Regions from separate parts of the Pseudoalteromonas sp. SR41-1 genome, predicted to be linked through region 1. Evidence: predicted binding sites of a transcription regulator. Region 1 holds the regulator's gene; each other region holds the start of a gene.
The links. The regulator LexA, encoded in region 1, represses DNA repair genes until DNA is damaged. The targets are predictions, from matches to a motif close to TACTGTATNNNNATACAGTA.
Positions count from the first base shown of each region.

Region 2: a site for LexA is predicted at 5,395-5,414, ahead of H5118_RS08705 (SulA-like leucine-rich domain-containing protein). Genes of this name have one in related genera too.
Region 3: a site for LexA is predicted at 8,811-8,830, ahead of dinB (DNA polymerase IV). Genes of this name have one in related genera too.

Region 1 is NZ_JACJEK010000022.1:68,224-78,395, reverse strand. Features, by position in the region: gene H5118_RS17520 (S41 family peptidase) at 1-1,372, opposite strand, end outside; gene H5118_RS17515 (endonuclease) at 1,473-2,126, opposite strand; gene H5118_RS17510 (DnaJ C-terminal domain-containing protein) at 2,358-3,326, shown strand; gene H5118_RS17505 (chaperone modulator CbpM) at 3,326-3,646, shown strand; gene H5118_RS17500 (hypothetical protein) at 3,709-4,434, opposite strand; gene H5118_RS17495 (hypothetical protein) at 4,748-5,128, shown strand; gene H5118_RS17490 (PaaI family thioesterase) at 5,129-5,569, opposite strand; gene lexA (transcriptional repressor LexA) at 5,737-6,354, shown strand; gene coxB (cytochrome c oxidase subunit II) at 6,838-7,980, shown strand; gene ctaD (cytochrome c oxidase subunit I) at 7,980-9,572, shown strand; gene H5118_RS17470 (cytochrome c oxidase assembly protein) at 9,572-10,102, shown strand; gene H5118_RS17465 (cytochrome c oxidase subunit 3) at 10,138-10,172, shown strand, end outside.
Region 2 is NZ_JACJEK010000008.1:56,953-67,124, forward strand. Features, by position in the region: gene H5118_RS08665 (MHYT domain-containing protein) at 1-807, opposite strand, end outside; gene H5118_RS08670 (M48 family metallopeptidase) at 1,123-1,821, shown strand; tRNA gene H5118_RS08675 (tRNA-Tyr) at 1,894-1,978, opposite strand; tRNA gene H5118_RS08680 (tRNA-Tyr) at 2,028-2,112, opposite strand; gene H5118_RS08685 (VC2046/SO_2500 family protein) at 2,225-2,752, shown strand; gene H5118_RS08690 (DUF6172 family protein) at 2,932-3,234, shown strand; gene H5118_RS08695 (diguanylate cyclase) at 3,428-4,345, shown strand; gene H5118_RS08700 (YchJ family protein) at 4,420-4,899, opposite strand; gene H5118_RS08705 (SulA-like leucine-rich domain-containing protein) at 4,938-5,372, opposite strand; gene H5118_RS08710 (tetratricopeptide repeat protein) at 5,671-6,135, opposite strand; gene H5118_RS08715 (NCS2 family permease) at 6,254-7,546, shown strand; gene H5118_RS08720 (hypothetical protein) at 7,620-8,378, opposite strand; gene cysB (HTH-type transcriptional regulator CysB) at 8,703-9,680, shown strand; gene H5118_RS08730 (L-serine ammonia-lyase) at 9,757-10,172, opposite strand, start outside.
Region 3 is NZ_JACJEK010000002.1:173,906-184,077, reverse strand. Features, by position in the region: gene H5118_RS02330 (dipeptidyl-peptidase 3 family protein) at 1-1,467, shown strand, start outside; gene H5118_RS02325 (HIT domain-containing protein) at 1,503-1,907, opposite strand; gene H5118_RS02320 (S9 family peptidase) at 2,019-4,244, shown strand; gene H5118_RS02315 (methyl-accepting chemotaxis protein) at 4,387-6,024, shown strand; gene H5118_RS02310 (leucyl aminopeptidase family protein) at 6,096-7,616, opposite strand; gene dinB (DNA polymerase IV) at 7,746-8,798, opposite strand; gene H5118_RS02300 (thioesterase family protein) at 9,480-9,908, shown strand; gene H5118_RS02295 (aldo/keto reductase) at 9,927-10,172, shown strand, end outside.

The sequences.
Region 1 (10,172 bases):
CTTGAACATCAGCATCAAATTGTGGCGTAGGGGTTGGTGTAAAACCCGCAGCGTATTCGCCAAATCCTTTGCTATTTACCCCACTAAATTGAATAGTGTAATAGGTTGTTGCGCAGTTGTGAGTTGGGGTAAAGCCATAGGGCTTACCGCAGGTTGTATCGCCAATTAAAATAACTTCTGCGTCTATACCTTTTAAACCATTAATAAAAGCTTCTGATGCCGAACAGGTGCCTGATGTGCTTAATACATAAACCTTCGATAAGTTTAAATCAGGTAGGTTTTCACCTGTGCTAAAAAAAGTAGAGTAATCTATTTCTTCATCAATAAATGGAAAAGGTGAATCAACGGGTTGTTTATCGTTTTGTTGAGTTTGATAATAAAAGCGGTTGTTAACGTTGGCATTACCGGCAACCATATAAGCTAATTGTGCCGACAGTGCTAATAAACCACCACCGTTATATCTAAAGTCGATTACAAGCTCATCAATACCATCGGTTTTAAACTTATTTACTGCATCAATAAGCCCTTCTTGGGCAATGCTTATATGGCTATTAAATTGCATGTAACCCACGCTTGAACCATTTGCGGTTGTAATCGTTTTAACATTTTGAACCGGTGTTTGTTCAATATTGCCAGCGGTTACATTAAATGTTTTTTCGGCGCCATCGTTACTGCGTACAACAATAGTATGTGAGTCGCCGTTAGTAGGACTAAATAAACCTTCGTTAAGCGTATCTACACCCGACTGTGTATTGGTATTAATGCTAACACCGTCAACTGAAAGTACAGTATCACCACGTTGAAAGCCTATTTGGCTTGCAGGTGAATCATCTTCAAGATAAGCAACGCGTAAAATACGGTCGGCTGTATCGCCAATAAACGCCCAATTTATACCGTAACCAGAAGTAACGCCCGATTGCGCTTCTTGAAAGTAATCTTCAGTAGGTTCTGAAAAATGAAAGTTATCTTTTTTTGCTCCTGAGTCGGTAAGCTGCTCTGTTTTTAATTGGGCAAAATAATCGGCTACTGTGGCAAAGCTTTCAGGATCGTTATCGGCAATCTCATCATACCAAAGGTAGGTTTCGTCGCTCCAAGAACGAAGCCAGAGTTTTTCGTAAAGGGCAGAACCGGCTTGATCTGGGTAAGGCTCGTTGTTATTAAAGGGATCGTTACCCGTACGCGGGGTTTCGCAAAAGTTTTTTAAATCGTTAGAGGGTTCAAATACACCCGCAGTCCATGTTGGACTGCTACTAACAGGTGTTGTAACTACAGGGGCTGAGTCGATACCGCTACCGCCGCCGCCACAACCGGTCAAAGCAAAGCCCGCAAATGCAGTGAAAATGGCAAGCGAGGTTTTATTATTTTTAAACATAGTTAAGGGCTTTTTTGTAAATAAGTTGTTTAAAATATTACAACACTCGCTCGTTTATTCAACATTTATAACTTTGATTTATGTAAACGAGTGTTAAAGCTTAGAGCTTGCTCGCACTACTTGTATCTGCGAATGCTTGCTTTTGCCATGCATTAAATAACTTTTGCTGTTTATCAGAGATTTTTAAACCGTATGTTTTTTGCATGTAAGCGTAGGTGTCAGCTATACGTTTTCGTGCATAAACAGGCGGTTCAACTACACGTTGCTTAAAGTTTACTTTTACTTCGCAACGACCATATTGTGTGGCGTTTTCGCTAAGCATACCAAAACGATAATTAGAGCGATCGGCATTAATTTCGCCAATAGCTGGCGCTAAGTTATTTATATCAGCTTCCATTTTTCTAAATTTAGCACTTACTTTACGGCAGTTTTTACGCCCGCCATCTTGCCAGCATTGTAGCTGGTGACCAAATTCCCACGCCGGAACAATGTGTTCCCACTCAATGCGTAGTGCTCGCACATTTACTTTGCCTGAGCGGGTAAGGGTATTTCGAGGAATGTAACCACAGTTAGACGGATCAGGAACGAGTTTTTTGCCTTCTTTTTTAATATCACAGCCGCAGTAAATGCTTTTGGCGTTGTCAGGTAGGGTTTTAATTAAATGTCTTTTAGCCGTTGAAAAACGGGTAAATTGTTCAGCTGATACCGAAACGCACACACAACAAGCCAATAAGGCCAGAATAAATCGAGTCATATCCATCACAAATGTGAACTACAGGAATAGGCAGTTTAAAGCCTTGAAGATAAAAGATAAAGTTAACTTAAGGCCTACGCTTATATTAATAAAAAGTGCCTGATTAATTTTTTACTCAAAGTTATTTTCACTATTCATTTATTTCTCACTATTTATCGTATTTTAACCACACAAGGTTACCCGTTAAGGAGTATGCTTAAAGCTTACTCAATATGAGGATTTGGATTGCAAATGAAATTTGTTGATTATTATGCAGTGCTTGGAATATCGCCTGATGCAGATGATAAAGCGGTTAAAGTTGCTTATAAAAAGTTAGCCAGAAAATATCACCCAGATGTAAGCAAAGAGCCTCAAGCAGAAGATAAGTTTAAAGAAATAGCAGAAGCTTACGAAGTCATCCATAACAAAGAAGAACGGGTAAAATACGACGAGTTACGTCGTCACCAACAAAATCGTGCTCGTCAACAGCAAGGCCATTATGGTGGTAACAATGCCTCTTCGCAAAGTAATTATCAGCAAAGCGATCCTCAAACCGACCAAGAGTTTTCTGACTTTATTAATTCAATGTTTGGCGGAGCTGGTGGATTCGATCGTTCCGGGCAGAGCAGAAGTAACGCCGCTCGCGCGCAAAAAGGACAAGATGTGGAAATAGAGTTCCCAATTTTTCTTGAAGAGACTTTAGTTGATACCGTTAAGCCTGTTGAGTTTATGTTACCGCAGCGAGACAGCAGTGGCCGTGTCACTGAAATTAAAAAATCACTTAAAGTGAAAATTCCTGCAGGCTCAGTAAATGGCGAGCGAATTCGACTAAAAGGGCAAGGCGGATTAGGGTCAGCTAATGGGCAAAATGGCGACTTGTATTTACAAATTAGTTTAGTGCCTCACCCATTATTTGATGTTGAAGGTCATAACCTAAATATAGTTGTCCCTCTTGCACCATGGGAAGCGGCTCTTGGTACAAAGCTAAATTTACCTACGTTGACAGGAAACATCCAATTAACTATTCCTTCTAATAGTCAGTCTGGTCAACGCTTGCGTATTAAAGGTAAGGGATTAATGAGTAAAAAAGCTAAAGGTGATTTATTTGCTGTGCTTAAAATTGTTAATCCAACATCTGTTGATGATGCCAGTAAAAAACTGTGGGAAGAATTAGCCAAAAAAGCTCACTTTGATCCCCGTAATAACTGGAGCAAGCCATAATGCAAATTATCGTGACACAAAAAGACGATTTACTTACTAGCAAAGAGCTATGTTTGAGCAGTGATATTAGCGAAGCAATTTTATATGAGCTAGTTGAGCATAATATTGCGGTTCCAATTGAGGGGGATCATGTTACGCAGTGGCAATTTACGGTATCTGCAGTGACCTTAGTTAAAAAAGCGGCCCGTATCCAACATGACTTTTCGTTAGATTGGTCGGCAATAGCTTTAGTTTTACAATTGCTGGATGAGCGTGATGAGTTGATTTTCGAAAACGAAATGTTAAAGCGACATTTGAGTCGATTTAAGCACTTGGAATAAAATAAGCCCTAGGCTTATTTACTCTTTGATAAGTGGGCGCTAGCTCTCAAAAACCAATATGACTACTTTGATTTATTCTTATTTTTAATTCGGATAAATCGTTTTAGTCGTATATTTTGTATAAGTAGTAATATTCCACTTAAACAAAAAAGTACACTGGTTGCTGAAAAGCTAATAAGCAGTGGATTATTAAAATCCTCTCGCTCATCGTAATCCATAATATGTAACATCCAAAAAAAGTCGAATATTCGCCATAGCGTGCTGCGAACGGTAACAACTTTGCCGTTATTTTCTGACAAGTACAGTGTTGTGTTAAATGTGTCGTCAAATTGTACCTGCCAAACATTGGTTTTATATCCAACTTCTCGCATACCTTGCTTTAGTAGTACAGCGCTTGTTACTTGAGCGTCAATAAGTAAGTGTGCTTTAGCATTTGCGGTAATTTGTATTTTAGTTGGCGGTTCAAATGGTCGGCCTGTTATTCCATTGAAGCTTTGCTGCTCGTTATTACTAAAGACAGTAATAAGTGGTGTAGTTAAGAAGTTCTCAAAAATTATTTGTGTTGGATTAACCACCTGAGTGGCAATATCGTCAAGGGAGGCAACATAATCAGCCTGCGTAAATGGGTTATTAAGAGTACGTGTTGCAAGATGCTCCCCATGAACTTTATCAAGAGGGATTGCACTCATAATTAAACCACCTAGTAACCATGCTAAAATTTGTAGTGCTAATAAATATCCTAACCATTTATGTAACTTGCGAGCATGTTTAAATATTTTTTTATTCATGTTTTAGTCTTATTATTTTTAGAGGCTAGTTTATTACATTAATGGGATAAGTTACTGCGACATTTTGTCGCAGTTTAAACTATAGCTTACTGTAATCATTTAAAAATAAAAAAGATTACACTTAAATTCCTAACATGACTTATCTGTTTAATTGAGCTGGATGTTTGATATCCAGCTAGCTTTAAATGCTAAAAAATACTTAAAAGCTGCGAAATATCCATATAAAGTGGTTATTAGGGCATAGTTGATTTGGTATAACGGTAAAACTGCGTTAAAGTTTGCAATGAAATTATTAGAGGATAAATACGAAACGATGTCGGAAATTCAATTTTTAAATGTAGATCTTGAGCTTGAATCAAAGCAAGATATTAGTTTGCTAGTGGCGGACTTGAAAAAAGTCGCGACGATTTTACATTATGACAAAGACGAATACCGTCAACTAGCGCGTATTGAAGCTACAGGTGAGGTGAGCACACCTGATAAAGCCATAAACCATATATGTGAGCTTATTGAATCGTGTTCGCGTAACGCGCTAAAGCAATGGTTAAGCTGTTCACGTAGAACGTTTGATATTGGTTTTGAATCAGGGACTTCTCCTAAGTGCTTTAATCAAGCCTTAGATGCAGATACATTATTGCGTATATCTGCGATTGGTGCGGGTATGGAAATTACCATTTACCCAATCGAAAAGTAACTATCTTCGCTCTACGACTGCTGCGGTCATTTTTGATACGCAGCACAGCTCATTGCGGCTATTTGTAATTTTTATTTCCCACACTGAACTACGTTTGCCAATATGAAACGCTCTTGCCGTTGCTGTTAAAGTGCCGTTGCGAGATGCTTTTAAATGACTTGCGCTAATCTCCTGTCCTACACAGTAAAATTTAGTAAAATCGACAACAAAGTTAGCGGCATAGCTGGCAACTGTTTCGGCAAGTACAACGTTAGCACCGCCGTGAACCATCCCCATTGGGTTATGATGCTCAGGAATTGCCGGCATTGTGGCAACCAAATAATCATCGCCAATTTCTGTGACTTCTATCCCCATAGTTTTCATTAATGTTCCTTGGCCATTAATGCCTTGTTCTAACTGCTTGCACAGCTCTAAGGTGATGGGCTGGTACCAAATACTCATAATGTCTCCTTTGCATTTTTAATCATTTATAAACTTAGCTTTAGTTATATCCCTAAAATGTACACAAGTGAAATTACTTTAGCTATTTTAAGGCTTAATTTAAATTTGCGATTTTTATTTAACTGTATATACTCACAGTTAAATGTACTGTATGGAAAACCAGTTGTATGCGACCATTAACGAACCGCCAAGCTCAAATACTCGAACTAATTAAAGTTTTTATTAAAGACACTGGTATGCCTCCTACACGTGCTGAAATAGCGCAAACATTAGGTTTTAAAAGTGCCAATGCTGCTGAAGAACATTTAAAAGCACTTGCTAAAAAAGGCGCAATTAAAATGAAACCAGGTGCAAGCCGTGGTATTCAATTAATTGAAGAAGAAGAGCCAGAACAATTAGGTTTACCGCTTATAGGGCGTGTTGCTGCTGGTTCACCTATTTTGGCGCAAGAGCACGTTGAAAGTCACTGCAAAATCGATCCATTAATGTTTAAACCGGCTGCAGATTTTTTACTACGCGTTAACGGTATGAGCATGAAAGATATTGGTATTATGGATGGTGATTTACTTGCTGTACATCGTACTCAAACCGCTGAAAATGGACAAGTTGTTGTTGCTCGCCTAGACGAAGACGTAACTGTAAAACGTCTTGAGAAAGCGGGTCGTAAAGTATTACTTCATGCTGAAAACGACGATTTTGACTCTATTGAAGTAGATCTTGAGAATGAGTCTTTTAATATTGAAGGCTTAGCCGTTGGCGTTATAAGAAACGCTGATTGGATGTGACTTTAAAAATAGCTTTTAAACAAGCAGTTTTATAAATGCGTACTAATTAGTACGCATTTTTGTTTTAAAATTTGTACTAAAAAATAGGGCGTAAACAGCCCACTGACTATTTAAGCTGTAAACTTTTTTGCACTTATATTTCTCCCCTCCGAATGCGTTAAACCCCTTTGTTTTGCTCATATTTTGAACTTCCTGTTGCCCAGTTGATTACCGATTTTTATTAATTATTCAATATCACCTGATTGTTTTTTATACTAAAACTTGCTTGTTGTTCGTTTTTTAGCTAATTGTTAATGTGCTGAGCTAATAATAACTCACAGCTTTTTAGTTTTGAGAACACACAATATACACAAACTCGTTGTTGGCGCAGCAAAACCAATCAATATTAAATAAGATTGGCTAAAAAAATAAAAATAACGAATTGGCGTTTAAGCCGTATGCCTCTTCGCTTTGCATTCGCAATAGCATCAAAGGAGCCGTCACATGGGTAAACTGACCTCTACCTTGTGGCTTATATTATGTGTTTTTTCGCACCCAGTTTTGGCTAACAGCCAATACAATATGCGCAAAGGCGTAACCGATATAAGCAATAATGTATATCAGCTGCACATGACCATATTTATAATATGTTGTGTGATTGGGGTGATAGTGTTCGCAATTATGTTTTGGGCACTTATTCATCACCGTAAATCTAAAGGGGCTGTACCTGCCCAATTTCACGAAAGCACTAAAGTAGAAATACTTTGGACTGCAATTCCGTTTGTTATTTTAATTGCTATGGCAGTACCAGCCACTAAAACCCTAATTGCAATGGAAGATGCCAGCAAAGCTGATCTCACTATTAAAATTACGGGTTCGCAATGGAAATGGCATTATGAATATATGGGCGAAGATGTAGAGTTCTACTCTATTTTATCTACCCCGCAAGATGAAATCGCGAATCTTGCAGATAAAAATCCTAACTACTTACTTGAGGTTGATAAGCCTCTTGTACTGCCAATAAATCAAAAAGTACGATTTTTAATGACTTCTGACGATGTTATTCACTCTTGGTGGGTACCTGATTTTGCAGTTAAAAAAGATGCGAACCCCGGCTTTATAAACGAAACATGGACGAACATAAACGAAGAAGGTACTTACCGAGGCCAATGTGCTGAGTTGTGTGGTAAAGACCATGGCTTTATGCCCGTTGTGGTGGTCGCTAAATCTGAGGCTGATTTTAAAACATGGCTTACAGATGCAAAGCAGGCTAAACAAAAAGCAGCATTAGCAGATGCCGCATTACTTGATAAAACCCTCCCAAAAGAAGAATTAATGACTTTAGGCGAACAAGTATATATGGCTAATTGTGCTGCATGTCATCAACCTACTGGCATGGGGTTACCGGGCGTATTTCCTGCACTTAAAGGCAGCCCGATAGTGCTTGGCGATATAAAAGATCACATTGATGTAGTTATCCATGGACGACCCGGTACGGCAATGCAAGCTTTTGCCAAGCAGTTATCTATAAAGCAATTAGCTGCGGTTATTACTTATAAACGTAATGCGTGGGGTAATGATACGGGTGATGTTATTCAACCGAGTCAAATACAGACGGCACTTGATGCCAAAGTGGAGGCGAACTAATGAGTAGCATAGTAGAACAACCTAACGCCAATGAAGCTCATCATGCTCATCACCCAGCTAAAGGTTTTAAACGCTGGCTTTACACAACTAATCATAAAGATATAGGTAGTTTATATTTAATTTTTTCGCTGACCATGTTCTTAATTGGTGGCGCAATGGCTATGGTGATCAGAGCTGAATTATTTCAACCAGGTTTACAGTTGGTCGACCCTCACTTTTTTAATCAAATGACCACAGTGCATGGTTTAATTATGGTGTTTGGTGCGGTTATGCCCGCCTTTACAGGCCTTGCTAACTGGATGATACCACTCATGATTGGCGCGCCAGATATGGCATTGCCAAGAATGAATAACTGGAGCTTTTGGATTTTACCGTTTGCGTTTCTAATCCTATTGGCATCGTTATTTATGCCTGGTGGGGGGCCTGCATTTGGTTGGACTTTTTATGCACCACTGTCCACAACATACAGTAATGATAATACTGCATTGTTTGTATTTGCCGTACATATTATGGGAATTAGCTCAATAATGGGCGCAATCAATGTGATTGTAACCATAGTGAACTTACGTGCCCCAGGCATGACATGGATGAAGTTGCCCTTATTTGTATGGACGTGGTTAATTACTGCCTTTTTATTAATAGCCGTAATGCCAGTGCTTGCAGGGGCTGTCACTATGGTACTTACCGATAAGTATTTTGCGACCAGCTTTTTTGATGCCGCAGGCGGTGGCGACCCGGTGATGTTCCAACACATTTTTTGGTTTTTTGGTCACCCCGAAGTATACATTATGATTCTTCCTGCCTTTGGCATTATATCTACAATAGTACCTACCTTTTCTCGTAAAAAACTTTTTGGCTATGCCTCAATGGTATACGCCACATCCTCCATAGCACTATTGAGCTTTATTGTATGGGCTCATCATATGTTTACCACTGGGATGCCGGTCGCTGGCGAGTTGTTTTTTATGTACGCGACCATGCTTATATCGGTACCTACAGGAGTAAAAGTATTTAATTGGGTTGCCACAATGTGGAAAGGCTCAATAACTTTTGAAGTGCCAATGCTTTTTAGTATTGCGTTTATTGTGCTGTTTACCTTGGGTGGTTTTTCGGGATTGATGCTGGCAATTACACCTGCTGATTTTCAATATCACGATACTTATTTTGTAGTGGCGCACTTTCATTATGTATTAGTAACAGGGGCTGTATTTTCGATAATGGCGGGGGCTTATTACTGGCTGCCCAAGTGGACGGGCAATATGTTTAATATCACATTGGCTAAATGGCATTTTTGGCTATCGCTGGTGAGCGTGAACGTACTGTTTTTTCCTATGCATTTTGTAGGGCTTGCTGGTATGCCGCGTCGAATTCCCGATTACGCTCTTCAATTTGCCGACTTTAACGCAATCATAAGTATTGGTGGGTTTGCCTTTGGTTTATCGCAATTGTTGTTTGTAGCTGTGGTAATTAAATGCGCGCGTGGCGGTGATAAAGTGCCTGCAAAAGTATGGGAAGGGGCAGAAGGCCTTGAGTGGGAAGTTGACTCTCCAGCGCCATATCATACTTTTTCTACGCCGCCGGTTATTAAGTAATGACACATGCACCGCTACTCAAACGTTTGGTACTTATTTGCATAGGCATGTTTGCCTTTGCCTTTGCTTTAGTACCTTTGTATGACGTGTTTTGTGATGTAACAGGGCTTAATGGAAAGCCTTCGCTTGAGCAAGCAGAGCAAAGTACACAAATAGTACAAAACCGAGAAGTTGGCGTTAGCTTTACTACTCACGCACAAAGTGGTGCACCGTTTAAAGTTAAATCAAAAGAATACAGTGTAGTGGTAAAACCCGGTGCAATGCGTGAAGTAATGTTTAGTGCTAAAAATAACAGCAATCTAGATAAAGTAATGCAGGCTGTACCATCAGTCTCGCCAGGTAAAGCGGCAAAGTATTTACATAAAATAGCTTGTTTTTGCTTTGATCAGCAACCTCTAAAAGCAGGGGAAGAGCTTGAATTTAAATTACTTTTTTATGTTGATACCGCATTGCCAAGCGACATTGAAGAATTAACTTTATCTTATACCGTATTTGATATTAGTGAACAGCTGGTGGCAAGTAATAACTAGCTTTTTAAACTAGTGTGAAACTAGGAGTAAATAAAATGAATCAAGAATATGAGCATTATTACGTACCTGA
Region 2 (10,172 bases), on a different contig from region 1:
TTTTGCCGACTTCTCCTCAAGTAGCATGCGATAGCGAACCATACCATTTATTACACCAACCACGCTTGTAATCGCGATAGTTGCTGTGGCGACTGCAATGGCGATAAAAGTTAGTCCTGCGGTTGCATTAGCATCATCATAGATTAGTGGCGATGTAGCTACAAAACGTGTAGCGGCCATACCCATGTAGTGCATACCAGCAACAGCACACCCTAAAATAACAGCGCTAATTGAGTTATTTTGAAGAGGTGATAAAGAGGGTAAAAAACGCTCAAGATTAAAGCGACTGTAAAGGGCTATAAAGGAGAGGGCTACAGCAACAATGATTGATAACGCAAAAATCAATGGATCATATCTAAGTAAAGGAGCAAGGTCCATTGCAGCCATGCCGCTATAATGCATAGTGCCAATGCCGGCTCCTAGTAACACAGAGCAAATCGACAATACTTTTAGATTCCCTTTACTATTTACTAGCATTGATACAGCGTACTGACATGCTATAAATGCTGGTATAAAAGAAAGGAGAGTGATTGTTGGATCATAATCAATATTAGTACACAGTGAAAAGGCAAGCATACCAATAAAGTGCATACTCCAAATACCAGCCGAAAAAACAGTAGCAGCGGTCACATTTGCTAAACGTTGGTAGCTGGGAAATTGAGTTTCTTTTGCGAGATCTATAAGTCGAATGGTGAAAAAGGCTGCAAAAATAGCAATCAGCAATGACATTGAAACTAATAGAGGATCGTAAACGCCATTAATGATTAAGCTAGGATCTTGGTCTGTGATAAAAAAAGCTGATAACATAATGGCTCAAAATATAATCTTTATTTATCAAGTTTAATCTAATTAATTAATAAATAAACCGTTAATTCAATGAAGTGAATAAAATAACGAATTTATTACTTTTAGTTTTCTTTTATTTATCAGGGATTAGTTTTTTAGTTGGTGTTTTTTATTCTAATGTATTGCCTGACACAGGACTAAGTTAGATTTATATGGTCATATTTAAGTTTCTATCGAGTAACCTTAAGAAAATAATGAATTGGCTTAACTAAGCGAAAATTACACTTTATTTGGTTTTATTAGTTGCTGGTGAATTTTCTCGTAGCAATATCATTAATGAGTATGAAAGTGTTTGAATATCAGTTAAAGAAAAGTATAAAACGTAAAACGGTTGCCATTAAAGTACATAACAAGAAGGTGACTGTATATGCCCCTCAGTTTGTTAGTAATAAACACATTCAAGAATGGCTTTTTGATAAGCAGGTGTGGGTAAATGCTCAATTAACTAAACAGCACAATATTGCTGATAACAGACAGAACCCGCTCAAAGACAAACAAATTTTAATCTTTGATAGCATTGAAAACATAGAATTTAAGCAAGGTACTAAGTCCGAAGTAATAAACAGTAACGACAGCTTGCTTATTACGCACTCTTCGCGCGTTAAAAATACTTCGCAAAAATATCAGCAACTTCTTGAAGAATATTTAAAAGAGCAACTAACTGCATATATAGAAATGCGTTTAGCGTACTTCTGCGCACAAATGGGTGAAGAGTTACCTACGAGTCTAAAAGTAGCTATTTATAAGCGAAAATGGGGAAGTTGTAACAGTAAGCGAGAGCTAACATTTAATTTGCATTTAATTGGAGCGCCTTATCATGCTATTGATTATGTGATTGTCCACGAGTTAGCGCATTTACGTCACTTAAACCACAGTAAAGCTTTTTGGCAACACGTTGAGCGTTTTTTTCCTAATTATAAAGCATCATCAACATGGCTAAAGAAAAACAGCATGAGTTTACAATGGGTATTTTGAAGTTAACCTGAATAATGGAATATAGGAATATAGGAAGATAGGAATATAGGAATAAAGGAATAAAAAAAGAAGTGGTGGAGGGAGCTGGATTCGAACCAGCGAAGGCTGAGCCGTCAGATTTACAGTCTGATCCCTTTGGCCGCTCGGGAACCCCTCCACACTATTTTTGTTACATTTGGCCCCACTTAACTTAGCGGTAAGAAAAGTGGTGGAGGGAGCTGGATTCGAACCAGCGAAGGCTGAGCCGTCAGATTTACAGTCTGATCCCTTTGGCCGCTCGGGAACCCCTCCAATGCAACGGCGCTGATAATAGCAAATTGCGTATTTAAGTAAAGAAAAAAGCTAAAGAAAATTGAAATAAAGCCGATAAATATCTATCAGTTACCACAATCGACTAAAGACTATGCAAATAGATGATTTGTTAATCACAGAGAGTCAGTTAAACAGTAGGCTCAATAATAGTGTGCATGAAAATCGCCGTGGCGAATTTTCTCTATTATTAGCGATGCTGTCACATGACGCACTCGACTTTAGCCAATTTCATTTACCAAAAACTGAAATAGATAATTTAGTTATAGAAGAAGAGGCATTAAGAAAGCAATTTGGCGCAGGTCCAAAGCAACTTTTAGCCCCTGATGAATACAATATGTTGGTTGGACAGTTTAATGCATCATTAATATCTCAAGAAGGGGAGCGCTGCGGTATGACAAGTATTAAGCTAAGACAGTGCTTAAGCCCTGAACCACTTGCGATTAGAAATGATGATAAGCATATTCCACTTAATATAATAGATAACTGTGAGCTTGCTGTCAGAAGAAGAATTAAAAGCGAACAAACACAACTAGCGAATCCCCCTATAAATGCAGCTGCTTTTTACGACAGCCTTAATAGTGATGCAATACATCAACCACTTCAGCTTATTGCGGTGTGATATATGATTGTAATAATCATCAGTTAATATATGCTTTATAACGGGTCTGCTTTATATATTTGCTAATAATTGATTTAATGAAAAAAAAGCATCCAAAAATTAAATGCAATTGCTATAATGGCGTCAAATGGTATGACATGAAATGCCATTATCATTAAACCAAGGTAATTAGGAACGTAATGAAGAAAACATTCACGCTAAATCACGAGAAAATCAAATACCCTCGTATGGTTGATGCTGCAAAGCACGAAGTGAAAAAATATTTGAAAAGAGAGCGTAATAAAACGCTACCTGAAGATGCTGACTATTGGGCATTTGACTGTAAGTTTGGTAACACAGCTGAAGATGCGCAAGTTGTGCACGTTGCTGAATTAAGTAACCAAATTGGCGAAATTGAAAAGCAAGGTTTGACCTCTTTCTATGTAGAGATTTTAGCTCGACCTGCTCAACGTCAGCAATTAGATTTAGATGATGACGAATAATACTTAACTAAATTAAGTATTCAAAGTTATAAAATGAGCCCAAGTGGCTCATTTTTTGTTTTTATGCAATAAAGATTTACTAAAAAGCATTTTTATTAATAACCAATAAGTAGAATCCCTCTTAATTAACATTTGCATAACAAAATGTGATGCTATAGGCTGTTTTTAATTAAAAAAACAAAACATTTTTACTATGCCAATAAATTACTCTGACCATCAATTAAAACTAAGTTTAAAGAATTCTAAAGTACTTATAGTTGACGATCAGTTATTAAGCTTAATCGTATTAAAAAAAATATTATCTGAGCATTTTAATGTGACAACAGCTGGAAGTGGTGAAGAAGCAATTGAAATTTGTAATGTAAATGTACCCGATATAGTCCTACTCGATATTAGTATGGGTGGAATGAGTGGTATTGATACATGTTTAAAATTAAAAAATAATACTGAAACACAGGATATCCCAGTTATTTTTGTTACATCCTTTGAAAACGAAGAAGAAGAGTGTTGGGAAGCCGGAGCTGTTGATTTTATTAAAAAGCCGATTGTAAAAGAAACACTATTTAGAAGGGTTCGTGCCCATATAACGTTAAAATTACAACACGACTTACTCAATCAAAAAGTATTTTTAGATGATTTAACTAAAGTATTCAATCGCCGTTATTTTGATGCACATTTTTCTAAAATGGAACGAAGCGCCTTACGAGAAAAAGTTGACTATGCATTATTACTCATCGATATAGATTATTTTAAGCAATACAATGATATCTATGGTCATGTGCAGGGGGATACGGTGTTAAACCTAGTAGCACAAACTATTACTAATAGTTTGCAAAGGCCAACCGATTTTGTTGCGCGTTATGGCGGCGAAGAGTTTGTAGTTGTTCTACCGCATACAAGCACTGAAGGTGCAATTTGTGTTGCTGATAAAATTAAACAGAATGTGGCCGATTTAGGAATATTACACAAATATTCAGAATATGATTTTGTGACTATTAGTATTGGCGGTGCAACCCTACAACCATACGTAAATAACAAAAACACGTTGCAGATCGCAGATGAAAAAATGTATGAGTCTAAAATGCAAGGGCGTAACAAAGTGTGTTTTTAAGTTTAGTTAGCTAATAAATCACTCTGCCACTTAAAAACACCTTTTAGGTGATAAATATTAAATAAGATTATTTATTACATGCTATGACATTTTTTGTACTTTTTATTGCTACCGCATGGGCAGTTATCATTTCTGCCTACTTTAATATCTTCAACAGGATATATAGTGCCATCTAAATAACGCCATTGAGTGTTTTCTTTAATAAACTGCGATTTTTCATGAAGCTCACAAAATAAGTTTTGATAAAAATATTGGGCTTTAAATTCTACAGTTCCAGTATCGCCATCATGGCTTGAGTCAATTAAATCAAGATTTATAAATCGACAGCTGTTAGCAAAATCATTGATTTCTTTAACCGGATTCTCAGCTTGTTTTTCTTTTGCGTAGGTTTGATAAACATATTTTGCATTTTTAATAACATAAGCGCTGAATCGTGAGCGCATAAGTTGTTCAGGAGTGTCAGCTTGCTTTACAGATAAGTGAAGCGGCTCGCAGCAATCGGCATAATTGTGCCCACTGCTGCAAAAACATAATGTGGTATTGAGTGAAGTCATAATAATAATACAGAATCTAAAACATTAGTTTAACAAGCTTATTGAGCGAGTGGTATCTCTGTTGTTTGAGCGTTTTTAGTAAAACAGTATAGTTTTGTATTCGTTTTACTTAAATCGAACGATAGATTTGTAAGTAGTTGGTTATTAACTATATCGGTCCAGGTAATTACCGCTGCAAAGTTTCCATTATGTAACGCAGAATTTAATACATACTCTAAATTTACTAGGTGCTTCTGTCTAATAACAAGTAATTTGCTTGTATCAATAGAGCATGAGTCAAGTAAAGCTTTGCTAGGTACATGATCTGGCGCAATTAGTAACGTCCATGCATTAGAGCTATTGTATTGGTGTAATACTTTTAAAAGCTCAAAGGTCGCTGAAATTTCATCTTCAATTTGGATCAAATTTACGCAATCGCTTTGCTCGTCTTGTTGGTAACTTTTAACTGTTCTTACGGTAATAGGCTGTAACATAATTTCACTCACTGGGTTTTTATACAGTATTCATATACAGTAGTTTATACAGTGCTTTCGTGCAAGCATTTTATGCTATTTATTTGTACAGTTATTCAGCCTTTGATCATTGTTTTTTATTTTTAAATCTATAATTCTTTATTAATCAACTTGTTATAGGTTTGTTTTTGAGAAAGTATTTCAAAAATAAATTTTTGAGTAATGTTTTAATTTGTGGGTTTTATACTGAGTAGGAGTATCTTTGTAACTATATACAGTATTTTTCAACACTGTATACAGTACTTATAACTTAGTTGGTTTATGTGTCTTCACTCGTGCGAGGGATCATATGAGAAAACTGGAGTTGGTGAATTTGTTCGTACAAACTTGCTGCATAACATTGAGCATCTTTAAATCGCTTAGTTTCGATATGTTTGCGTATATCTGTAACCGCTGCAGTGGCAGGTGCGTATCCTTGGCTACTCGCTAAGCTCAACCAAGCTACAGCATGAAATACACTTTGTGGCACGCCTTCACCTTTTACAAAAAATAAACCTAAATAAAACTGTGCTCTATGGTTTCCTGCCATTGCAGCAAGGCGCATCCATTTTGCAGCCAATGGAGCTTGATTATTTTTTAAATAATATAGGGCTTTATTAATAGTACTTTGCTCATCTTTTTTATTATCAATGGGCGCGGGGCTGCTTTCTGGTTGAGTAACAAAACCTAAAATGTTGTCTAGCTGTTGCTCTAAGTCTTGCTCACAAGGTGTTGTTTTAAGCATATTGGTTCATTTATTATTTTAACTACTTTAACAGTTTAGTATATAGCAAGGTAAAATGTCCTGTAAAAGATAATTTTTATGTTAAAATCTCGTCACTTTTTACTATCACAAGTTTATTATGTTTGAAGCCTTATTTAAACTCAGCGAAAATAACTCAACGGTTAAACGCGAATGCGTTGCTGGCCTAACGACCTTTATCACTATGGTATACATTGTATTTGTAAACCCGGCTATGCTTGCTGAGGCAGGGATGGACCAAGGGGCTGCATTTGTAGCTACCTGTATAGCAGCTGCGATAGGCTGTTTTATAATGGGTTTGTGGGCTAATTATCCATTAGCATTAGCGCCTGGCATGGGACTAAATGCCTTTTTTACGTATGGCGTCGTATTAGGAATGGGTTATACCTGGCAAGCCGCATTAGGGGCTGTTTTTATGTCGGGTTGTATATTTTTATTTTTAAGCTTATTTAAAGTCAGAGAATGGATTATTAATGCCATACCTCTGGTGCTCAAGCGAGCTATCGCAACAGGTATAGGTGCTTTTTTAGCCTTAATTGCCCTTAAAAATGCAGGTATTATTGTCTCAAGCCCAGCAACACTAGTGCAATTGGGCGACATTACTTCCCCAGGCCCATTATTAGCTATATTAAGCTTTTTTGTAATTGCAGCGCTTTTATACCGCGATTTTAAAAGCGGTGTACTTATTAGTATTTTATTAGTGACAGGCATTGCACTAAGTTTAGGGCTAGTTGAATATCACGGTGTTATGGCTATGCCACCATCAATAATGCCTACTTTTATGCAATTAGATTTTGCCGCCGCTTTTGATATATCAATGATGAGTGTTATTTTTGCATTCTTGTTTGTCGATCTTTTTGATACTTCGGGTACATTAGTTGCAGTCACTCAAAAAGCTGGTTTAGCTGATGAAAAAGGTAACATGCCTCGTTTAGGACGCGCACTAAGTGCTGACAGCTCAGCAACAATTGCAGGTGCGATGCTAGGCACGTCTACGACTACATCGTATATAGAATCGGTTGCTGGTGTATCTGTTGGCGGACGTACTGGCTTAACGGCTGTAGTTGTAGGTATTTGCTTTTTACTAATGATGTTTTTTGCACCGCTTGCACAAATGGTACCGGCTTATGCTACGGCAGGTGCTATTTTATATGTCGCTGTACTGATGCTACAAAATTTAAAGTTTGTAAATTGGGATGATATGACCGATGCAATTCCTGTTACTGTAGTATTACTAATGACACCATTAACGTTTTCGATTGCGCACGGTATTGCACTTGGTTTTATATCTTATACGGCGGTTAAAGTTTTGTGTGGTAAGCAAGATCAAATCAGTATTAGTGTTTGGATATTGACAGCCTTGTTTGTTTTCAAGTTTGCATTTTTGTCTTAATGACTAACAAATAGACAAAAAAGCCTGCATAAATTTAATTTGTGCAGGCTTTTTTAATGCTTTTATAAAAGAATTACCATTTCTTTTTAGGAGCAAACAATATATCTAAGTCGTCTTGCTCTTCTTCTGTTTTCTTTTTAAGTGCGCTTGCATTAGAAGCTCTTAGTTCAACACTAATTGCTTCTAAGTAACCTTCAACTTCTTGGCGTTTTGTTGTTACATATTCATCGGTGTATGTAACTGCATTGAGCGTTGCCTGTGCTTTTTCAAAATACTGTCTTGCAGAGCCAACCATACTTGCTGAGCGGGCAGATAAGCCACGTTTTATTTGGCTTTCAATATTAATACGCAGTTGTAGTTTTTCAAGACGTTTATCTTCTAAAACAAAAACTTGGCTGTCAATACGACCTTTACTGTGTTCAGAGCGTAAAATTGAGCGTAATTTTTTAATGCCCTGAATTAAGCCTACAAGTTGCTTGTCATTACTCGGTAGCGTTAAAGCTTCACTGCTATTATCTTGAACGGGATTAGATAAGTGCGTTTTCGCTTCACTTAAGCGGCTTTTAAGTGCTTTAGATGTTTGCGAGTTATTAACCATTGTATTTAATGCTTCGTAAATACGGCGTTGCAATACACGGATTATATTTTCAGAAAGAGGTATATTGGCACTATTCATTAGTGCTTCTTCTGTTTCTTCTATTATAGCTTTTTGTTTTGTTAGCTCTTTGCGGCGTTCCGCTTCTTGTTTTTCTTTGTGTTGTTGTACAGCACTTACCCAAAGTGCAATCACAATCAATGCAACTATAAGCACTATTATAATAGAAACGATCATGGTGTAATTCTCGGACATATAACCTAATTATTTAATCTTACATTAAATATACGTTAACAGGGTAGCTTTGCGCCGATTAACTTAAAAAATACACCAAAAAATTGATAGGTTGAGCTCTTTATAAACCGTAGTCACCCTAAGGGCTTATAAACTAAAGCTGAATAAACATCGCTACCTCAAGCATATTTATTATGCTAGCCTTGAGCTCTAATCAGATAATTGCACACCTAAAGACCTAAAGTGATATTTTACGTAAATAACACTTGGTTTTAAGCGGTATTGCCTTTATAAATAATATGAATAATAACGTTAAAATTTGCAGCCATGAAATTACAACAACTCAGATACATCGTAGAAGTACAAAATCATAAATTAAATGTTTCAGCGACTGCTGAGAGTTTATTTACCTCGCAGCCAGGAATTTCTAAACAAGTACGCATGTTAGAAGATGAGTTGGGTGTACAAATTTTTGGTCGCAGTGGTAAACATTTAACGCATGTAACCGGTGCTGGCGAAGATATAATTAATATTTCTCGTGAAATACTCTCCAAAGTAGAAGGTATTAAAGCCGTTGCTAATGAGCATACGTTACCTGATCAAGGTAAGTTAAATATTGCCACAACACATACCCAAGCCCGTTATGCTTTGCCTAACGTTATTCAAGGGTTTATGAAAAAATACCCTGCGGTATCGCTTCATATGCACCAAGGTACTCCACAGCAAATATCGGATGCTGCAGCACGCGGTGATGCCGACTTTGCTATTGCAACAGAAGCACTGCATTTGTATTCAGATTTAGTTATGTTGCCTTGTTATCATTGGAATCGCAGTATTGTTGTTGCTAAAGACCATCCGCTCGCTAAAAAGGCAAATAGTTTAACTGTTGCTGACATTGCCCAATATCCACTCATTACATATGTATTTGGTTTTACGGGCCGCTCAGAGTTAGATAAAGCATTTAGCGCACACGGACTTGAGCCACACATTGTATTTACTGCAACCGATGCTGATGTTATAAAAACATACGTACGACTGGGTTTAGGAGTTGGTGTTGTCGCTTCAATGGCGATAGATCAAGTGAGCGATACCGATTTAGTGTGTATTGATGCAAGCCACTTATTTGAAGCAAGCACGACCAAAATTGGTTTTAGAAAGGGCAGCTTTTTACGTACTTACATGTATGATTTTATTGAACGTTTTGCACCGCACTTAACTAAAGAGCGCGTAGAGCGAGCAAGCTTGTTACGTAACCAAGATGACGTAGATAAGTTATTTGCAGATATAGAGTTACCCGTTAAATAAGGTGATTGCATTGAACGAACAATAAAAAAGCTGCCTATTTTAAAATAGGCAGCTTTTTCTCTTTATAGCGAGCTGATTAACATTCGATAATATTAACTGCTAATCCACCGCGAGCGGTTTCTTTGTATTTGGTTTTCATATCGTTGCCGGTTTCAAGCATGGTTTTAATCACTTTATCAAGTGATACCTTTTGCTCGCCACTACCACGAATAGCTAAACGTGAGGCATTAATTGCTTTAATCGCGCCCATTGCATTACGTTCAATACACGGTACTTGTACTAAGCCACCAACAGGGTCGCACGTGAGGCCTAAATTATGTTCCATACCAATTTCTGCTGCGTTCTCTACTTGCACAACATTGCCACCAACAATTTCTGTTAATGCGCCTGCAGCCATAGAGCACGCAACGCCAACTTCACCTTGGCAACCTACTTCAGCACCCGATATAGAGGCATTCTTTTTATATAAAATACCAATAGCAGCAGCCGTTA
Region 3 (10,172 bases), on a different contig from region 1:
GTTGCAAAGCTTATTGACGCTTCAAAAATAATGGATGAGTTATTTTGGAAGCAAGCATTTGGTGAAAATAAAGATGCTTTTTTAGCAAAACTAAACGATGAAAAAGTACGTAAATTTGCTGATATTAACTATGGTCCATGGGATCGTTTAAATGGTGATGAAGCATTTTTATCCAGCTATAAAGAAAAACCTCTTGGCGCACAGTTTTACCCTGCTGATATAACCAAAGAAGAGTTAAACAATGCAGACGTTGAAGATAAAACAGGGCTTTATTCTGTAATTAAGCGTGATGAGCAAGGTAAGCTTTACAGCGTGCCTTATTCAAAAGAATACGCTGATGAGCTTGCAAAAGCCGCTGATATTTTACGTGAAGCAAGCAAACTTGCTGACGATAAAGAATTTGCTAACTATCTAAACTTGCGTGCCGATGCTCTACAAAAAGATGACTTTCAAGTATCTGACTTTGCTTGGATGGATATGAAAAATAACCCAGTAGATGTGGTTATTGGTCCAATTGAAACTTATGAAGATCAATTATTTGGTTACCGCGCAGCTTATGAATCTTACGTACTTATTAAAGATTTAAAATGGAGCGAACGCTTAGCTAAATTTGCAGCATTTTTACCTGAGCTTCAAAAAGGCTTACCTGTAGATGCTAAGTACAAACAAGAAGTACCAGGCTCTGACGCCGACCTAAATGCATATGATGTTGTTTACTACGCTGGGCATTCAAACGCGGGTAGTAAAACAATAGCAATTAACTTACCAAACGATGAGCAAGTACAGCTAGAAAAAGGAACTCGTCGTCTGCAACTTAAAAACGCAATGCGTGCTAAATTTGATAAAATTTTAGTGCCAATTTCAGAGCAGTTAATTGTACCAGAGCAGCGTAAACACATTACTTTTGACGCATTTTTTGCCAATACGATGTTCCATGAAGTAGCGCATGGTTTAGGTATTAAAAATACAATTACTGGTAAAGGTACTGTTCGTCAATCACTACAAGAACACGCGAGTGCACTTGAAGAAGGTAAAGCCGATATTTTAGGTCTATACATGATTGAACAGTTACTTAAAAAAGGCGAAATTACTGAAGGCACTATTGAAGATTATTACACGACCTTCATGGCAGGTATATTCCGCTCAGTTCGTTTTGGAGCATCAAGCGCGCATGGTAAAGCAAATATGATCCGCTTTAACTTTTTTGCTCAAGAAGGTGCTTTTTCTAAAAATGAAGAAGGCTTATACCGCGTTAATATGGAAAAAATGAGCATTGCAATGGCCAAGCTTTCTCGCTTAATTTTAACTCTGCAAGGTGATGGCGATTACGAAAAAGTAGATCAACTAATTGCAACGCATGGCGACATTAAAGAAGAACTTGCTAAAGACTTAGAAAAACTAAGTAAAGCTAATATCCCTGTAGATGTAACATTTAAGCAAGGTAAGGAAATACTAGGGCTTAAATAAGTTTAGTTAGTTAAACCCTAAAAAAGCGTTGCAGCTTAAAACTGCAGCGCTTTTTTTAGCTCTGTGATTTGTAGATCTGTATAAGGCACTGCTGGGTGTTTACCCCATATTGGCGCAGGCCATGCAGCATCACTCGTAAAACGCGCAATATGATGAATATGCAATTGCGGCACCATATTACCTAAAGCCGCTATGTTTAATTTATCAGGTTTAAATACATCCATTAATAATTTACTTAGCTTGGCTGACTCTTTTAAATAAACAATTTGATCATCCTCAGATAAATCAATTATCTCTTTTAAGTTAGCCTGCCTAGGCACTAATACAAACCACGGATACAAGCTGTCGTTCAATAAAAGTACTTTACACAATGGCCAATCGGCAAGTTCTATACAGTCGCGTTTAAGTTCTGGCGCTAGTTTAAATTCAGGGTGAGTCATTGCTATGTCCTACTTTGTCTTTGATAATCGCCACTTTATAGCATTTAGTTGCAGTTGCACACGCTTGGCTTTACCATCAAAGCAATATTTATAATAAGCTAAGGCAACCTTGTGCTAAAAAAAATAAAACACCTCTCACTAGCTATACCGTTAATGGTTGGCGCTATTAGTGTTCAAGCAAAACCTTTATCGCTGGAGCGAATTTTTGACGATCCGAGCCTTTCTGGTAAATCACCTGTACAACTTAAATTTTCGCCTGACGGCAGCCGTGTAACTTACCTACAAGGCAAAAGCGATGACTACAACCGCTACGATTTATGGGAATACAATCTAAAAGATAACACCAACCGTGTGCTAGTTGATTCGGCAAAGTTATTTTCAGGCCCAGAAAACCTATCAGATGAAGAAAAAGCACGCCGCGAACGCCAACGTATTTTTGGTAAAGGCATACTTGAATACAAATGGTCTAAAGATGGCAAAGCACTTTTATTCCCACTCAATGGTGACCTTTATTATTACGATTTAGCCTCAGATAAAAGTAAAAAACTAACCGACACTGAAGCATTTGAAACCGATGCACGCTTTTCACCTAAAGGTAACTACGTATCGTTTATTCGAGAGCAAAACCTTTATGCTTTAGAGCTTGAGTCTGGTAAAGAGATTCAGCTTAGTAAAGATGGCGGCGGCGTAATTAAAAACGGCATGGCCGAATTTGTTGCTCAAGAAGAAATGAGCCGTATGACAGGTTACTGGTGGTCAGGTGATGAAACTAAAATTGCCTATACCCGCGTTGACGAAACCCCTGTAAAAGAAGCTATCCGTAACGAAATTTACGCTGATGAAGTTAAATTATTTAACCAGCGCTACCCGTTTACAGGTACCGATAATGTTAAAATTCAACTTGGTGTGGTTAAGCTAAACGACCAAAAAGTAGATTGGATTGATTTAGGTAAAGATGAAGACATTTACATTGCACGCGCTAAATGGCTAAAAGACGGCAATACACTTTCGTACCAATGGCAAAATCGCTCGCAACATAAATTAGAACTGCGTTTTTATAACAGCGAAACTAAAGCCCAAAAAGTAGCGCTGACCGAAAATAGCGAAACGTGGATTAACCTACATTTTGATCTTGAGTTTTTAAAAGACAAAAAACACTTTGTATGGGCATCTGAGCGCGACGGCTTTAAACATTTATATCTGTATCGTACAAACGGTCAACTTGTTCGCCAGATTACCTCAGGTGACTGGGCTGTTGATAGCTTAAAAGGTATTGATGAGAAAAAAGGCATTGTGTATTTTGCCGGTCGAAAAGATACACCGCTTGAAAGCCATTTATACAGCGCGCCTTTATTTAAAAAAGGCGATTCTAAACGTATTACCGAAAAAGGTCAGTACCACAATGTTGTGCTAGCAAAGGACAATAAAACCTTTATCGATAATAGCTCGTCTGATAATAAACCAAACTCAGCAGCACTTCGTAAAGTAAACGGTGAATTTATTACCTGGCTTGAAGAAAATAAGCTTGATAGTAGCCACCCCCTTACTCCTTATTTAAGCGACTTAACAAAACCAGAATACGGCACAATTAAAGCCGATGATGGTCAAGTTATGCATTACCGTTTATTTAAGCCTAGCACCATTGCTGATGGCAAAAAGCACCCTGTTATTGTTAACGTATACGGCGGCCCGCATGCTCAACGAGTGACGAATAGCTGGCGCAGTAAAAACTTGTACTTTCAGTACATGGCGCAACAAGGTTATGTAATTTTTCAACTGGATAACCGTGGTTCGTACAACCGTGGTAAAAAGTTTGAAGATGCTATTTATAAACATTTAGGTGTGGTTGAAGTTGCCGATCAAATTAAAGGCGTAGAGTTTTTACGTACACTTGATTACGTTGACCCACAACGTATCGGTGTTTATGGCCACAGCTACGGCGGCTACATGGCGCTTATGACTATGTTTAAAGCGGGCGATTACTTTCAAGCCGGCGTATCAGGTGCTCCAGTAACCGATTGGGCTCTATACGATACACATTACACAGAGCGTTATTTAGGTCACCCCGATACAAATGCTAAAGGCTATGAAGACAGCGCAGTATTTCCATATACTGATGGCTTAAAAGGCCCATTAATGATTTACCATGGAATGGCTGATGACAACGTATTGTTTACGCATTCAACTAAGTTGTTTAAACAACTGCAAGATAACGAAAAACAGTTTGAAATGATGACCTACCCAGGCTCTAAGCACAGCCTACGCGGTAAACAAGTGCAAACACACTTACATCAAACAATTACAAACTTCTTTAATCGCCATTTTGACGTTAAATAAGCAAGTAAAGTAATAACAGACTAAAGGCTGATTGATAAATCAGCCTTTTTTTTGCATTAATAGGCGTTAAGCCTAGATTAAACTCTTTTTTTAGCTACGCTTATTCTATGCGCTAAAGCGCACACTTTTTGAGGATAAATGTATGCCTAATCTACGAAGTTTTAGTATATCCCAGCGTTTTTCACTGTTAATAGCCATCGTTGTATTTGGACTAATAATACTTAGTATATCGAGCCTAACTCATCAATATAGTTCGCTAAAAGACGAGCAATACATAAAAACACAAAATGTAGTAGAAACGGCGTACAGTATAATCGAGCACTATTATGCGCTTGAACAAGATAACACTCTCACTCAACAACAAGCTCAATCACAAGCACTTAATGCAATAAAAGCACTGCGCTACGACAAAACCAATTACTTTTGGATTAACAATTACCAGCCAACAATGGTTATGCACCCTATAAAACCTGCGCTTGATGGAAAAGATTTAACTAATAACAAGGACCCTGACGGCAAAGCATTGTTTGTTGATATGGTAAATATAGTTAAACGCTCTGGCGAGGGATTTATCCCTTATAAATGGCCAAAACCAGGTAAAGATAAACCGGTTGAAAAAATCGCATTTGTTAAAGGTTTTAATCAATGGCAGTGGATTATTGGCTCGGGTGTTTACCTTGATTCAATTGACGAAGCATTTAGCGAGCAACGTAACCTTATAGTCATCAGTGCAATAATTATGATTATTGCTGTTATTTTACTTAGTTACTTTATAGGTAAGAGTATTTTAATACCAACTCGCTTAGCGGCCGATATGATGAAAGATATTTCACAAGGCGAAGGCGATTTAACTCGTAAATTAAATGAATCCGGTAATGATGAAATATCTGAACTATCACGTTCATTTAATTTATTTGCTCTAAAAATGCGCGAGTCACTTGTTCATGTAGCACAAAGTGCAAACGATGTAAGCGAACATGCGCATACAGTTGACGACTCAAGTAGAACAAGCCACTCATTTATTGAGCTTCAAAACGATAGTTCAACCCAAGTTGCAGCTGCCATGGAGCAAATGACTCACCAAATACACGATGTGAGCCGTAACGCTGAAGCCGCAGAGCAAGCAGCTAAGGATGCAGCACAAAATGCATCAACGGGTAAAAATGTGGTTGCGCAAACAATTACAGCAATAGAAACACTCTCAAGCAACATTGAAACAGTCAGCCGTGTAACAGAAGATTTAGCCAACGAGAGCCATAATATAGGCTCTGTGCTTGATGTAATAAGAAGCATATCAGAACAGACAAACTTACTGGCATTAAACGCTGCCATTGAAGCTGCTCGCGCAGGAGAGCATGGTCGAGGATTTGCTGTTGTTGCAGATGAAGTAAGAACACTGGCCAGTCGTACAGGGCAAAGTACTGACGAAATTCAAACCATGATCACTAAACTACAAGAAGGTGCAAAAGCAGCAGTAGAAGCAGTTAAATCAAGCCAAGCACTTTCAGTTTCTACCGTAGAGCAGGCGTCATCAGCCAATACTTCACTTAATGAAATAGAACGACTTGTTTCAATTATTACCGAAATGAACAGCCAAATAGCACGTGCCACAGAGCAACAAACGCAAGCTGCCGACGAGGTTAATTTGCGTATTAATGAGCTATCTCAATCAACTGAGCAATCATTAAATAATACTAAGCAGCTTACCGATGCCAGTGATAACCTCAAACAAAGTAGCGAAGGTCTTTCGAGCGTAGTTAATCGTTTTAAATTAGATTAATCGATAGCGTTCTCATAAAATGTAAAAGCCCTGAATTAACAGGGCTTTTTTATTACATGTAAGTTTTTAGCTTACAAACAATAACGTGCAAACAAGCTCGTTACTGATGCAGCTGTTGGCTTACCATGCTGCCAATCACCGCCTTCAACACCGCTACCTGCTATATCCATATGAACATAAGGTAGAGGCTGTGCAGAGTCGTTACCGTGCTTATCAAGCCCACCAACAATAGCCATAAACGCCATAGGGAACTGATGTCCACGAGTAGTAACGGCAGATGCTGCGTTATTGCTAGATAAAACATCGTCAGCTAGCGTACGTGGTTTAATAAAGTCGTAGTCTTCACGGCGTGAACGCGATACTTCAGCGCCATCGGCCCACAAATCTCCAAGGTCAGCTATTTGACGTGAAACACCAGCACTACGAGCTGGACCATTTTCAACATACGCACCGTAAGGACCCATTGCGCGAGCTGCATGACCCGTTAATGTAGCTACAGTAAATAACGTTGGATTAACCTCACCTTTAGCTAAATCTTTCATTTCGCTAAGCAGGTCGCCCATTGCTAAACGCCCTTCTGCATCGGTATTACCAATACGTACACGAACACCTTCACGGCTAGTAATAATTTCATCTGGCACAAAACAATCTGAGCCAATAGAGTTACGAACAACAGCTAAGTACGAGACCACTTTAACGCCTTTAGGCTGATAATCAGCAACGGCTTTCATAAAGCCCGCAACAGAAGCTGCGCCGCCTTTATCACGGCTCATGCCTGCCATATGGCCGCCTACTTTTAAATCTGCACCGCCTGTATCGTATACAAGGCCCTTACCTACAAACATAAGTGTGCGAGTAATTTCGCCCTCTGGTATATATTCAAGCTTAACAACACGGGGGTGATGGCGCTCAACTGCATACGATGCGCGAGCAACTGTACTTAGCATTGGGTAGTTTTTATCAATAGCTGCAATATCATCAATTACGTCAACTGCAATGTTTGAGTCTTTAAACAATTCAACACAGTAATCAGCAAAACGTGGGGGAGCCATACGCTCAGGTTCAGTGCCACACAGGTCACGCGCTGCATATTGGCCTGCTGCAATTGCATTAACAGCTTTAATAGTTTGCTCGCTTGCGCCAACTAAACCAATCTGTGTAATAGGTTCAATGCTTTCACCGTGATATTCACGCGCTTCTAATGGCTGCCATAAGGCTTGGCAAGCGCCTAAATAAGCAACTTCTAAAGCATGCTGATAACGGCTATCGCCATTTAAATTTGTTAAAAATAATGCAGGGTTAACACTGCCCGACGCTTTTGCTTCGTTAATTGCTAATTTAGCAGCATCAAAATAACGACGCACGTCGTCGTAATCTCTATTTAACGGACCGGTTGGCGCAAGTACAACGCGCTTGTTTTCAATTACTAATAAAGTAACTTGCTTACCGATGCGAGAATCTACGTTTGCTTGAGCTAAAATAGCATCACGTAATGAGTTATTTGGTAACTGAGAAAAGTCATTACTAATAATAATAAGCGCATCATGAGATGTGCATTCAAGGCTTGCACTAACCGCTTGAGGGTATGCCATAAATAAGGTCCTGTTAGAAAACATAAGCCCCTATTATCGTCGATTTAAATATTGAAGACCAGCAAGGAGCGATGAGCTAATCACATAACCTATCAATAAATGGCAACTTGGAGTTACAGGCTTTACAGCTTAATCGAGAATACTAAGTTGGAAGTTTTGCTCTGGCTCGTTTTTAATGCCAACGCCTATGCCAAGTAATCTTACAGGCTGTTGTAGCCCACGCTGGTAGGCCTTAGTAAGTAGTTGAACAAATATTTCTGTATTTAGCTCGTGGTATACCTGATCGGCAGAGGTCACTACAAAATTTGCAAACTTCACCTTAACACTCAATTTATTAATACGGTTTCGTAACTGCTGTTTATTAAGCCTTAAAACTAATTCGTCTAACAACCTTGGCAGCTCATCTAAGCACTCTTGCAAACTTGTTTTGTTGTACTCGTAGGTATGTTCAACACTCAGCGATTTTCTTATACGATCTGTGGATACTTTACCAACATACTCACCTGCACATTTTTGATAAAGCGACACACCAAAATTACCCACATGTTGCTGCATCCAGTTAACGCCTTTTTCACGTACATCCTTGCCAGTATATAAGCCTTTTAAATTTAGCTTTTCGAGCGTTACTTTGCCCACTCCTGGAATTTTCCCAAGCGGTAATTGCGCTAAAAAGTCATCGACCTCATCAGGCAAAACGACAAATTGACCATTCGGTTTATTTTCGTCACTGGCTATTTTGGCAATAAATTTAATCGGTGCAATACCAGCTGATGCAGTGAGCCCTGTAGCATTGTAAATATCGGCTCTTATTTGCTGTGCAATAAGTGTGGCACTGCCTTTACAAGCGGTGCTGTCTGTTACATCTAGGTAGGCTTCGTCTAAAGAAAGGGGTTCAATTAAGTTTGTATAGCGGCTAAATACTTCACGTATTTGGTTTGAAGCTTCTTTATATACAGCCATGCGCCCTGGGACAATAACTAAATCGGGGCATAATTGTTTAGCATGATAGTTCGACATAGCCGATCGCACGCCATACTCTCTAGCTATATAGTTAGCGGTTGAGAGCACGCCTCGTCGGCTATTGCCTCCAATAGCAAGCGGTACACATGCAAGTTTTGGATTATCTCGCATTTCTACTGCTGCATAAAAGCAATCCATGTCTATGTGAATAAACTTCTTCATCACCACAACAATAACTGGTTATTTATACAGTCATTATTATAGAATCAAATGTGATAAGCAAGCCTAGGGCCTGTTTATCTTTCGAGGTTAAATTTGCAGCAGTATGTTTGGTATTTAGGCAAGGCAGAGCCTATGTAGTGTGGTTATTCCCCATAAATAGGCGATAACGTAGCACAAATGCCAAACATACGCTGCCCGAAGGGTTCTGCCTAGGGGCAATTTACTCTTTGTTGCTCAGTTTTTACTTAGCCCACTAGGTCACAAACCTAGCGCCGCGATTAAATAGCCCCTAGATTGAACAAATTTTAATCCTGAAAGGTCAACAGGCCCTAGTTAACGATTAAAAAAAGTGTTTATTGTCCTCCGTTCTCTTATAACCACGTAGCCAATACATAACCTCAAATAAAAATCCTGCCAACATTAAAATGATAGCGCCAGATTCATTCCCCATCGCGTAACAGGTAAAAGAGGCTATAAAAACCAAACAAGCTAAGGACCAATTAATTATATTCTGCATATTATTACCTTTGTGTGTGTTTTTGTGTGTCTGTGTAATTTAACTGTAGACCTAAAATTAAACAGGTACAATCATCTTATAAAAAAAACATGCCATTAATTACCTTGAGCTCGTAACACCATGTTGATAATCTAAGTACTTTAAAAATCAAGGGCCAATAAATAATGCAAACGTTTAAAGATCAGCACCCTATTCATACCGATATCACCGTAGCATGGGCTGATATGGATGCGCTACAACACGTAAATAATGTAGTGTATTTACGTTACTTTGAAATAGCCCGAATCGACTTTTTAAATAAAATAAATTTGTTCGACACAATAAGCCCAAACGGTGTGGGCCCAGTAATAAGCGAAAATAACGTTCGCTATAAACGCCCAGTAACTTTTCCCGACACACTCACTGTAGGCGTTACAATTACAGATCTTAAAACAGATCGCTTTACCATGAACTACACAGTTTACAGCCATGCACAAAAAGCAATAACGACTACGGGTGCATCTAAAGTTGTAATGTTTGATTTTACTACAGGGCAAAAAGCCCCAATCTCCGAGCCTCTTTTATCGGCTTTAATCAGCCATGCTCAAAACTAATTTAGTTAAGGAATTTTTATGCAATACAACCCACTAGGTAGCAGTGGCGTAAACGTATCTCGAGTGTGCCTAGGGAGTATGACTTGGGGTAAACAAAATACTCAAAGCGACGCTGATGAACAAATAGCCTACGCGCTAGAGCAAGGCGTAAACTTTATTGATACAGCCGAAATGTATGCTGTACCTCCTTCGCCAGAGACCTATGGTAAAACCGAGGAAATTATTGGCAATTGGCTATCGCGTAATCAGCAAAAGCGCAGCGAT